Regions from separate parts of the Hymenobacter latericius genome, predicted to be linked through region 2. Evidence: riboswitches for the same ligand, from Rfam matches in the RefSeq annotation. Region 2 holds a riboswitch; the other holds the start of a gene.
The links. Region 2 has a riboswitch for cobalamin ahead of OIS50_RS17605 (TonB-dependent receptor). Riboswitches for the same ligand answer to the same signal wherever they lie in the genome.

Region 1: another riboswitch for cobalamin. It lies ahead of cobT (nicotinate-nucleotide--dimethylbenzimidazole phosphoribosyltransferase); the one in region 2 lies ahead of OIS50_RS17605 (TonB-dependent receptor).

Annotation. Positions count from the first base shown of each region.
Region 1 is NZ_CP110136.1:288,356-294,079, reverse strand. Features, by position in the region: gene OIS50_RS01155 (FecCD family ABC transporter permease) at 1-721, opposite strand, end outside; gene OIS50_RS01150 (ABC transporter substrate-binding protein) at 718-1,623, opposite strand; gene cobC (alpha-ribazole phosphatase family protein) at 1,869-2,453, opposite strand; gene OIS50_RS01140 (adenosylcobinamide-GDP ribazoletransferase) at 2,453-3,253, opposite strand; gene cobT (nicotinate-nucleotide--dimethylbenzimidazole phosphoribosyltransferase) at 3,250-4,356, opposite strand; cobalamin riboswitch at 4,552-4,746, opposite strand; gene OIS50_RS01130 (Dps family protein) at 4,981-5,451, shown strand; gene rfaD (ADP-glyceromanno-heptose 6-epimerase) at 5,651-5,724, shown strand, end outside.
Region 2 is NZ_CP110136.1:3,980,096-3,985,819, reverse strand. Features, by position in the region: gene ahcY (adenosylhomocysteinase) at 1-983, opposite strand, end outside; gene OIS50_RS17620 (hypothetical protein) at 1,291-1,908, shown strand; gene OIS50_RS17615 (class I SAM-dependent methyltransferase) at 1,956-3,158, shown strand; gene OIS50_RS17610 (DNA-3-methyladenine glycosylase) at 3,283-3,882, opposite strand; cobalamin riboswitch at 3,988-4,208, shown strand; gene OIS50_RS17605 (TonB-dependent receptor) at 4,368-5,724, shown strand, end outside.

The DNA.
Region 1 (5,724 bases), 670 kb from region 2:
AGCGGGTTCGGCCCACATCCAGACCTAGGGCAGTAGCCCGCTCCTCCCCTAGCAGCAGAATATTGAGGTGGCGACGCAGGGCCCAGGCCAGGCCCAAACCGATAACCACCGCAATAGCCGGCCCGGTGAGCAAACCCCAACCGGCGCGCTCGAGGCTGCCGAATGCCCACGACACAGCCGCGCGCAGCTGCGAATCGGTTTGGGCCTGAAAGATGATGAGGCCACCCAGGGCGTTGAGCATGGAGGCCACGGCTACCCCAGCCAAGAGCAACTGCGCGGGTATAAGCCGGCCGCGCCGCGAACCGATGCCGATTACCAGCAGGGTGGCGCCCGCGGCGCCGGCCAGGCTGCCAATCGGTAAAATCCAGGGCGTGATGGTGCTGGCCGCTGGCAAGAGCACGCTCACCACCAAAGCACCTAGGGAGGCGCCCGAGGCGGTGCCGAGCAAGTAAGGGTCGGCCAAGGGGTTGTTTACCATGGCCTGCATGAGGTAGCCGCTCAGGGCCAACCCCCCACCGGCCAGCAAGGCCAGCAACAACCTAGGCAAGCGCAGCTCAATCAGCACCAAGTGCGCCGGGTTGTTGGCATCGTAGTGCTGCAGGGCTTGCCAAAGCGTGGCGTAATCGGCGCTTTCGATGCTGCCCAGGCGCATGCCTATTAGCAGCAGCACCACGGCAGCTACCAGAGTAAGGCCAAAAAGCAGCGGCGCACGACGGCTCATGTAGTGGGGTGCAGCAAACGGTGTAGCTCGCGTACGGATTGAATAATGCGCGGGCTGGGGCGGGCCATCAGGTCGCCATCGACGGGGTACACCTGCCGCGTTTGGTAGGCCCGAATGCGGCGCAGCTCGGGGTACATGCGGAAGAACGTGCTATCGAGCTTGCCAAACCGCCCGCCGATGAGCACATCGGGGTTCAGCTTAAGGATGTACTCGCGGGTAAGCGCTGGGTAGGGCTGCGGAAACGAATCCTGCAGAGCATTTTGGCCGCCGGCCAGTCGGATTTTGTCCGTAAAAAGGGTGTTGCGGCCGTAGGCGTAAATGGGGTCGAGCCAGGTAATGGCCAGGGTGCGCGGCTTGGAGCCGTTGGTGACAGGAAGGCTGGCCAGCTCGCGCCGGAGCGAATCGGTGAGGTGCTTGGCTTGCGGTTCGCGGCCGAGCAGGCGGCCTAGGTCGCGGAGGCCGCGGAGGATGTCCGCGACGTGGCGGTAGCGCTGGTAGTACACCGGCACACCTAATTGCTGCAGGCGGGCGGCATCAGCGGCGCTGGTCATGCCTTCTACTGTGAACACCACATCGGGGTGCAGGCCCACAATGGTTTCAAAATCGACGGGGTAGCTGTTGACTTTGGGCTTGCGCAAGGCCGCCGCGGGGTAGTCGCAGGCCTGGGTGCGGGCAATGATGGTGCCCGTATCAGCTACGGCGAAGAGCATTTCCGTCATGGAGGCCGCCAGGGCCATAACGCGTTTCGGGCGCGACGGAATGCTGACGGCGCGACCTAGGTCGTCGGTAACGGTGATGCGCGCGGGCAGCGGGGCTTCGACCTTGGTGGCGTTGGCCGAATCAGAAGCCTGGGAGCAAGCGGCCATCGAAGCCCCGAGCAGCAGCAAATACAGGTAGCGCATGGCTGGCAAAGGTAGCGCGCAGGTGTGGGGAGAAGGTGCGCGGTTATGGACCTAGGGGAATGTGGAAGGCGAATGCAAAAAACTTTCAGAGCTTGTCGAACCGCACCAAGGCGTTGCCAAGCCTCCTTGCTGATAACATTCTACTATCTGGCGAAGCAGTAGAGATGCTTGGCTACGCCGACCTTTCGACTGCGCTCAGCATGACGTTCTTTTTGCTGACTGTTCACACACATTAGGGGAACGGGTCAGCGGTTGACGGTGCGCACCTGCCAGCGCCCGTGTTGGTGCGTGAGCTGGGTAACGGAGCCGAAATCGATGGTAACCTGAAAGGCATTGCGCAGCGGGTAGCCCAGGCAGTGCGCCAACAGAGCCCGGATTACGCCGCCGTGGGTGAACACCAGCACCGGTCCGGCTTCGGGTGAGAGTTGCGGCAGCTCGGCCAGAAATGCGGTGGCGCGGTCTTGCAGCTGCTGGAAGGTTTCGCCGGCGGGCGGCGCTACGCTTACGTAGTCGGCCATCCAGGGCGTAAGCTCGGCTTCGGGCAGCTCGGCCCACGCGCGGTTTTCCCAGGCGCCGAAGTGCATTTCGCGCAGGCGTTCGTCGAGGACGGCGCTGTTGGCAACGGTGTGGGCCAGCTGCCGGCACCGCGTCGACGGACTGGTAAACGCTTGAAAACCTTGTTCCGGCGCTGTGGGCAGCTTGGTTTGGAGCGCGGCTACCTCATCGGCAAAACTTTCGGCCAGGCCCACATCGTGGTGGCCGTAGCAGAGGCCGGGTGTAGCCACGGCAGTGTGGCGAATCAGGTAAACGTCGAGCAGCGGAGAGGCCATCAGAACCAGATGCTAGCGGTGAAGAACAAGTAAATAACCACCTCGGCCAGTTGCTGGGTAGCGCCGAGGCAGTCGCCGGTGTAGCCGCCAATCCAGCGCTGAAACCACCGACCCAGCACCACTTGCAGAATGGCTAATGGTAGCAGCACCAGCAGCATGCCCGGGTTTTGGGCGTAGGCCATCCACGCTAGCAATGGCAGCAGGCCCCAGGCGCTGGCCGTCAGCAGCCGACCTAGGTCGAGGGCCTTAGCTACGGGTTTGGCTTTGGCGTCGTCGTTTTCGCGGGCGTACTGATGCGTGAACACGAAGCTGAGGGCCGTAAGGCGGCTAAGCGGATGTGCTACCAGCAGTAATACCGGTATGGATGCCCGGATGGCCGATTCGGCGTTGCTAACCTGGTACAACGAACCAAATTTGGTTGCCATCAGCAAGCCCAAGCCCACCACGCCGTAGGTACCCACGCGGCTGTCTTTCATGATTTCGAGGATGCGGCCGCTCGTCCAGCCACCCCCAAAACCGTCGCACACATCAGCAAAGCCATCCTCGTGGAAAGCCCCGGTAATCAGCACCGAGGCCACCATGCTCAGGAGCAAGCCAATGGCCGAGCCCCACAGGTAAGCCGCCCCTAGGTACACCACGGCCGAAGCCGCGCCCACCAGCCAGCCAATCAGCGGAAAATAGATGGTGGAGCGGTTGAGCAGCTCCTCGGAGTGGCCAATCCAGCTGGGGCAAGGTATGCGGGTGTAGAACATTACGGCCGTCAGCAGCAGCTCTACTTGGGTGCGAAGCCACTGTTTCATCGGGCTTCGGAGGCTGTAGCTTCGGTGGCAGTGCTTACGCCAGCGCTTTCGAAGGAGGCCATTTCGTTGAGGAAGGCCACGGCCGACTGCACCAAGGGGTACGCCAAAGCGCAGCCGGTGCCCTCGCCCAGGCGCAAGCCCAGCTGCAACAGCGGGCGGGCACCTAGGGCGGCCAGCAAATGGCGGTGCCCAGCCTCGGCCGATTGAGTGCAGAACACACAATAGTCGAGCACAGCGGGCTCGAGGCGGGCCGCTACCAACAGGGCGGCACTTACGATAAAACCATCGACCAGCACCAACATGCGCCGGGCAGCGGCGCGGTACATGGCACCGCAAAGCTGGGCTATTTCGAAGCCGCCAAACGTGGCTAGCACCTGTAAGGGGTTGCGGGCCGATACTTCGGGGTGAGCGGCTACAGCTTGGGTAAGCACCGCAAGCTTATGCTGCAGGCCGGCATCGTCGAGGCCGGTGCCGCGGCCTACGCACTGCGCCAACGGCAGCCCCGTGAGCACATGCAGCAGCACCGCCGCCGACGAGGTGTTGCCAATACCCATTTCGCCGAAGCCCACTACGTTGCAGCCGGCGGCGTGCAGCTCATCGACGATGGCCGCACCGGCATTCAGGGCTTGCTGGCACTCAGCTGCTGACATGGCTGGTTGGTGCAGGAAGCTGCGGGTGCCGGCTCCTACCCTGGCGTCGCGCACGCCGGGCACGTCGGCGAGGTCGCTGGCCACGCCGGCGTTTATTACCTGCAGCGCAAGGCCATGCTGCCGGCAGAACACGTTGATGGCCGCCCCGCCCGCGGCGAAATTGCGCACCATTTGGCCGGTTACCTCGGCGGGGTATGGGCTTACGCCTTCGGCAGCAATGCCTTGGTCGGCGGCGAATACGAGCAGGTGCGGCTGCCGAAGCTCAGGTGTCAAGGTTTGCTGCACCAAGCTGGCCTGCCGGGCCAAGTCCTCGAGCTGACCTAGGGCACCCAGGGGTTTGGTTTTGGTATCGATGCGGTGCTGCACGGCGGCGGGCAGCGGGCTACCGGCCGGCACCAGCGGCGGCACGGGCAGGGCAAACAGGTCGGAAGAACCCGGGAAAGGAGACGTCATCAAGCAGAAGAAAAGGCTGGCCCGAAGGCTGCCGGATACCTGCTGCCCGGCTGCATTACCGTGCGCATTCTGCTTTCCTCCGGAGCCAACAGGCAAGGCACCGAACGGTGCTGATGCAGCTCTGCCAAGCGGCTGCACAACAGCGCATAACCGCTGCTTTTCTTACCTGATGACGGCCTTGTAGGCGCGAAGGCGTCACCCAAGCAGCGGCGGGCAGGTCTCCTGACTTGTACCATCTTCTCGGCCTTCTCGCCCCTGGGAGCGGGGCAATGGCTTGCTCGAAAAGACTTGGCTAGCGGGTACTTACAGTAGCGCGTCTGTTCGGGAGTTGCACCCGATTCCCTTTTTAAGCCCGACCTAGGGCCGGGCACCTGCCGCTGTCTGGTTGCAAAGTCAACCAAGAAACAGTGCGCCAAAGGTAGCGGAAACTTCGGGCCCTTTTTCGGGCATGCGCGGCCGCCCGGCAACTCGGCCAAAACCAAGCGCCCGGCCCAGCGTAGAGCTTTGGCATCGGCGCCGGGCGTAACCCTAGGTGCCCCGATTTGCTTATGCACCAAGGAGCAGCCGGCCGGCGCAGCGCCGGGGTTGCCACGGATCTTTACTCATTCCATTCCAAACACGCACATGAAGAACCACATCGGTTTAGACTCGGCTCAGGCGCAGGAGCTTGCCTCGGGCCTGAACACCCTGCTCGCCAACTACCAGATTTTCTACATCAACACCCGCGGCTTTCACTGGAATATCAAGGGCGAGAAGTTTTTCGAGCTGCACGCCAAGTTTGAGGAGCTGTATACCGATGCCCTCGTGAAAATCGACGAAATAGCCGAGCGCATCCTCACGCTGGGCCACCGCCCCCTGCACTCGTTTACCGATTACGTGCGCACCGCTACCATCAAGGAGGCCACCAACGTTTCGGAAGGCAACGCCGCCGTGCGCACCGTGGTCGAGAACTTTCAGGCCTTGCTGATACTGGAGCGCCAGCTGCTGGAGCTGGCCGGCGAGGCCAACGACGAAGGCACCGGCGCGCTGATGAGCGACTACATTCGGGAGCAGGAGAAAACGGTGTGGATGTACAGCGCCTCGCTGAACCTCTAACCCCATTACCGCAGGCAGTAAACCACTCGCAACCAACCGATAAGCCTGCCGGCGCCCTAGGTGCCGGCAGGCTTTTTTGCCTCGATGAGGCGCGGAGCCACACGCGGCGCCGCAGCATTTGCGCACGGCGCCGCGCAGCTAGTCGTGCATTGCCATCGGCTGCCCTACCTTTGCCCCACAGAAAACGACATCTGAGCTTATGATTATCGTGACGGGCGCAGCGGGCTTTATCGGCAGCTGCATGGTAAGCCGGCTCAATGCCGATGGCTTCAA
Region 2 (5,724 bases):
GGCTTAATGGTGTCTTTCGTGTGGCCGTAGTTCTTGTTCAACCAGGCCATGTCAATTTCGTCGTCGAAGTGGCCGATGTTGCAGACGATGGCCTTGTCCTTCAAGGCCCGGAAGTGCTCCTCCGTTACGATGTCGCAGTTGCCGGTGGTGGTGATGACGATGTCGGCTTCCTTGATGGCGTTGCTCATCTTCTTCACCGCGAAGCCGTCCATGGCAGCCTGCAGGGCGCAAATCGGGTCGATTTCCGTCACGATTACGCGGGCACCAGCACCTTGCAGCGAGGCTGCAGTGCCTTTTCCAACGTCGCCGTAACCGGCTACCACAGCCACTTTGCCGGCCATCATGATGTCGGTAGCGCGGCGGATAGCATCCACGGCCGACTCTTTGCAGCCGTACTTGTTATCGAACTTCGACTTGGTAACCGAGTCGTTGATGTTGATAGCGGGCAGGGGCAGTTTGCCAGCCTTCATGCGCTCCACGAGGCGCAGCACGCCGGTGGTGGTTTCTTCCGAAATACCACGGATGCCGGGCACCAGCTCGGGGTAGCGGTCGAGTACCATGTTGGTGAGGTCGCCGCCGTCGTCGAGGATCATGTTCAGGGGCTGGCGCTCTTCGCCGAAGAACAGCGTTTGCTCGATGCACCAGTTGAACTCCTCTTCGTTCATGCCCTTCCAGGCGTACACAGGCGTACCGGCAGCAGCAATAGCGGCAGCGGCGTGGTCCTGCGTCGAGAAGATATTGCACGACGACCAGGTTACATCAGCACCTAGGGCCTGCAGCGTCTCGATGAGCACGGCCGTCTGGATCGTCATGTGCAGGCAGCCGGCGATGCGGGCGCCCTGCAGCGGCTTGCTGGCGCCGTACTGCGCGCGCAAGGCCATCAGACCCGGCATTTCGGCCTCGGCCAAACGGATTTCCTTGCGGCCCCATTCGGCCAGCGAAATGTCTTTTACCTTGTAGGGTAGGTAGGTCGTCTCAACCATAATATTGGAATTTTCGCAATCCAACCACAAAGGTAGCCAATTTGTTGGCCTTTTCCAGTAAACAACAGGCAGGCATCCAGAGCAGCTCAGCTGTAACAGGGCGGCAATAAAGCGTGTGTCAGCTGCGTTAATAATGCGTTGGTTCGTTGGCAGGTGGCACGTAGCGGTGCGGGGCAGCCAGGCCCGGCAGCTGCAATTACCCTAGGTAAACTTCGGAGTTGCCGAACGTATCGGGGCGGGCTGGTGTTGAGCGGATTATATCCGGAGATATGATTATTTCTGGGTAATTGCCACCTACCTTTGTACCATGCTCCTCTCCCTTTCGCTGGCTTTCGCACCTAAAAGCCGCTGTTTTGCTTTGTCGTTGCCGCTGGCATTGGGCCTGGCGGGTGTTGCACATGCGCAAGTGCCCAAAAAGCCGGTGCAGTACATCAAGCTAAGCCCCGAAGACCAGGACCGCGGGCTGAACGGCCGCCAGAAAAACTTCTGGTTTGCAACGGGCAACACCGAGGATTACCAGAACGCGGGCTTCTTTGGCCAGCGTCTGCGCCCCTACGTAGCGCACGATGCCGAAGCGTTGGCCAGCCTCAACCGCTACCGCCGCCAGAAGTGGATGCTGCTGGGCGAGCGGGCCGTGTTTGCAGGCGCGGTGGGCGTGTACGCCCAGCAGGTACTGAGCGGCGACGAGCAACAATATTTCAACAACACCCAAAAGGTAGCCATTGGCGTAGCCCTGGGCAGCCTGCTCAGCAACGCGCTAATTACCCACCGCACCAACGAGCATTTTATTCGGGCGGTAGAGGCACACAACGCCACCTTACCCACGGCGCGCCGTATGGGCTTTATGCAGGCCAAGCCCGATGTGCTGGGCGTGACGGCTCCGACGGGCCGCCCGCAGCTGCTCGTTGGCTGGACGCTGCGCTAACCCAGGCTCCTTTACCTTAGCGCCGTACAAGCGCATTTTCGATTGTGATGGATGTAACGCTGTCGGCAGCGGCTCGGCAGTACGTAGCCGAGCATCTGCACGATGACCCCGCTACGCTGGCTTTGCAGGCCCGGCGCTACCCCGATCTGCCCGTACGTGAGTTGGTGCAGCAGATTCAGGCCCGCCAGAAAGCCAAAGCCAAACTGCCCGCCTGGGCCGCCAACCCCGATTTGGTATTTCCGCCGGCGTTGTCGGTAGAGCAGGCTTCGTCGGCGCGAACGGCCGCATTTAAGGCCGAGCTGGTATCGGGCGCCCGCATTGCCGACCTTACCGGTGGCTTTGGGGTGGATGCCAGCCATTTTGCCCAGCACGTGGCCGAGGTGCACTACGTGGAGCGCAACGCGCAGCTGGCCGAAGTGGTGCGCCACAACCTGGGCACCCTAGGTATCGGCAACGTGCAGGTGCACACGGGCGACGCCGCCGCGTGGCTGCGCGAGCAGCCCGACGGCTATTTCGATTGGATTTACCTCGACCCGGCCCGCCGCGACACCGCCGACAAGAAGATCTTTCGGCTGGCCGACTGCGAGCCCGACGTGCTGCGCCTGCTGCCCTTGCTGCTGCGCAAGGCCGAGCGCGTGCTGCTGAAAACTTCGCCCATGCTCGATGTGGAGCAGGCCCTGCAGGAGCTGGGCCGCGTGCGCCGGCTGTGGGTAGTAGCCGTGGACAACGAGTGCAAAGAGGTGCTCTACGAGCTGGGCCAGGAAGCGGCCATCGACCCGGAGCGACTTACCGTGAACCTGCTGCGCGACGGGCGCGAGCAAACCTTCCGGACCAACCGCACCCGCGAAGCTAAGGCCACGCCGCGCTACGCCGAGCCCCAGACGTACATTTACGAGCCAAACGTGGCCGTGCTCAAGGCCGGCGGCTTCAAGAGCATCGGCACCAGCTACAACCTGCTGAAACTGCACCAGCACAGCCACCTCTACACCTCGCACACCCTACGCGAGGATTTCCCCGGCCGCGTATTCCAGTGCCGGGCCGTGTGCAAGTACGATAAGAAAGAGCTGCTGGCCCACCTCGAAGCCGACCAGCGCGCCCACGTAACCGTGCGTAACTTCCCCGACTCGGTGGCCGATTTCCGCTACCGCACGGGCATTCGGGAGGGCGGCACCACGTACCTGCTGGCCACCACCGATTTGCGCAACCGCCTCATCGTACTGGTTTGTGATAGGCTGAACCACACGAGCTAGGGTGAAGGAAGAAGGAGGAATGAGGAAGGACGAATTGGCAATCTGGTTCGTCCTTCCTCATTCCTCCTTCTTCCTTCATCTGAAACCTAGGCGCATCGTCCTTCTTCATTCTTCCTTCCTCCTTCTACTTGGCCGGGCTCGTCCATTTATTGCCCCTGATGCGGAAGCGCCACGGCAGCGCGGCATCGTCACCCGCGTAATCGATGCCGACGCGCGGGCTGGCTAGCACTTGCTCGTCGGGCACCGTCTCCCCTAGGTCTTCGAGCCAGATGAGGTTGCCCGTGAGGTCGGTGCCGTAGTGCCTGGTGCTGATGCCCAGGGCCTGCGTGAGCAAGCCAGGGCCGGCCGTGAGCTTGGGCGTAACGGCGGCGAGGCCGCGGCGCAGCTGCATTTCAGCCACGCCCTCAGTGGGTTCGAGGCCCCGAATCAGCACGGCATCGGCTTTGCCGGCTTCGTTGGTGATGATGTTGAACAAGGCGTAGCGGCCGTAAATCAGGTACACGTAGGCCACGCCGCCGGCCTCGTACATCACGCTGGTGCGCTTGGTAAACCGCCCTAGGTGCGAGTGGCAGGCCTGGTCGCCCACGTGGGCGTAGGCCTCGGTTTCGACGATGCGGCCGCCCGTGAGCACCCCATCGATGCAAGTGAACAGGTATTTGCCGAGCAGGTCGCGGGCCAGGGCCACCACATCGGGTTGGCGGTAGTAGTCGTGCAGGAGCTTCATGCGGGGCTATACGCGCAGCCCGGGCCGGGCGGCGGCCACCGGCACCTCGGCAATACCGCAGGGGTGCAAGAAAACCGCGTAATCAAGCAAATCCGAAACGCTGCGTATCTTTGCCGGTGCATGGGTGGCCAAACCCCGATTGGGGGGCGCGGCTGAAAAGGGAATGCCGTGAAATTCGGCGACTGTCCCCGCAACTGTGAGCTTCACCGTACCCGCGCCGAGCCTCTTCGCCACTGTTCCTACGACGGCCACTTAGGGCCCGAGGAATGGGAAGGCCGCCCGGCGCCGAAGCAAGTCAGGAGACCTGCCCGCGCAACTCTTAGTGTTCGGCGCCTGCGGAGGACGGGCGGAGAATGAATCGATTTCGGCCCCGCGTTGCCGCAACGGGCTCTTTTTCCTGATTCTGACTCGGCTTTGCGCGGGGCCTTACCGGCGGCGCGCAGGGTTCTGAACCGAATTTTTCGACCCCGAAAATTTTGGTTCGGATGTACGCTTTTACCCTTTTCCGGCGGCTGGGCGGCGGCTGGGCTACGGTGGCCTTGTGGCTCGGCGCCTCGGCTGCGGCGCAGGCGCAGCGGCCCGCCCCTGCTGCCCCGCCCGATACCGCCCGGCACGTGCTGCCCGCAGTGCAGGTGCAGGCCCAGCGCCCCACGCGCTACGCCGCCGGCAGCCGCTTTACCGTGCTCGATTCGGCCGCGCTGGTGCCGTTTAAGTCGGCCTCGGTGGCCGATGCCCTGTCGGCCCGCACGCCGCTGTACCTGCGCACCTACGGGCCGGGGCAGTTGGCTACTTTATCTATTCGGGGCACTTCGGGTCGGCATACCGCGGTGCTCTGGAACGGCTTCAGCGTAAACTTCCCGACCCTCGGCGAGGCCGATATGGCGCTGTTGCCGGTGGCCTCGGTGGGCCAGGTGAGCGTGCAGCACGGGCCCGCCGCCGCGCTGTACGGCACTGGTGCTATGGGCGGGGCCGTGGTGCTGGGCCCGGCCGCGCCCCGGCTGGGCCAGCAGGTAAGCGCCACCTTGGAGGCCGGCAGCTTCGGCTACGGCGCAGTTAGCTTCGAGGGCAGCCACCGCGACGCGCACGTGGCCGTGCAAACCAGCTTGCTGGTGCGCTCGGCCGAAAACAACTTCCCGTACACGGCCCTCGATTTCGGGGGGCCGGTGCGGCACCGGCAAGCCAGCGCGGCCTTGCAGCAGAGCAGCTTCACGCAGCAGCTGAATGTGCAGCTCAGCCCAACGTCGGAGCTGACGGCCTCGGCCTGGTTTACGCGCTCCGACCGCCAGATTCAGCCCGCCATCGGCTCGGCCGATGCGCACGCCCGGCAGCAAGACGAAAGCGGCCGCCTGGTACTGGGGTACCGCCGGCGCGGCGCCCGCAGCGAAACCGCCGTGCGCGCCGCCCGCTTCGCCGACAACATTCGCTACTACAACGACCAGGTGCAGCCCAGCAACTCGGCTACGGCGGTGTGGCAGGCCCAGGCCGAGCACACCCTGCAGTGGCGGCCCAACGCCAGCCTGCGCCTGGGGGCCGAGGCCCAGCACTTTGTGGCCGATGTGGATGGCTACCGGCGGCACATTACCGAGCAGCGCTACGCCGGCATCGCCCTGCTGCGCTACGACCCCACGGCCCGCCTGCGCCTTACCCTGAATGCCCGCCAGGCCGTGCTGCCCGGCCGGCGCGCCCCTTTGGCCCCTACCCTAGGTACCGAATACCAGTTGTGGCGTACGCAGCATCAGCAGCTGTGGCTGAAGGCCAATGCGGCCCGCAGCTACCGCGCCCCCACCCTGAACGAACGGTACTGGGGCGGCGTAGCGCGCCCCGATTTGCGGCCCGAAACCG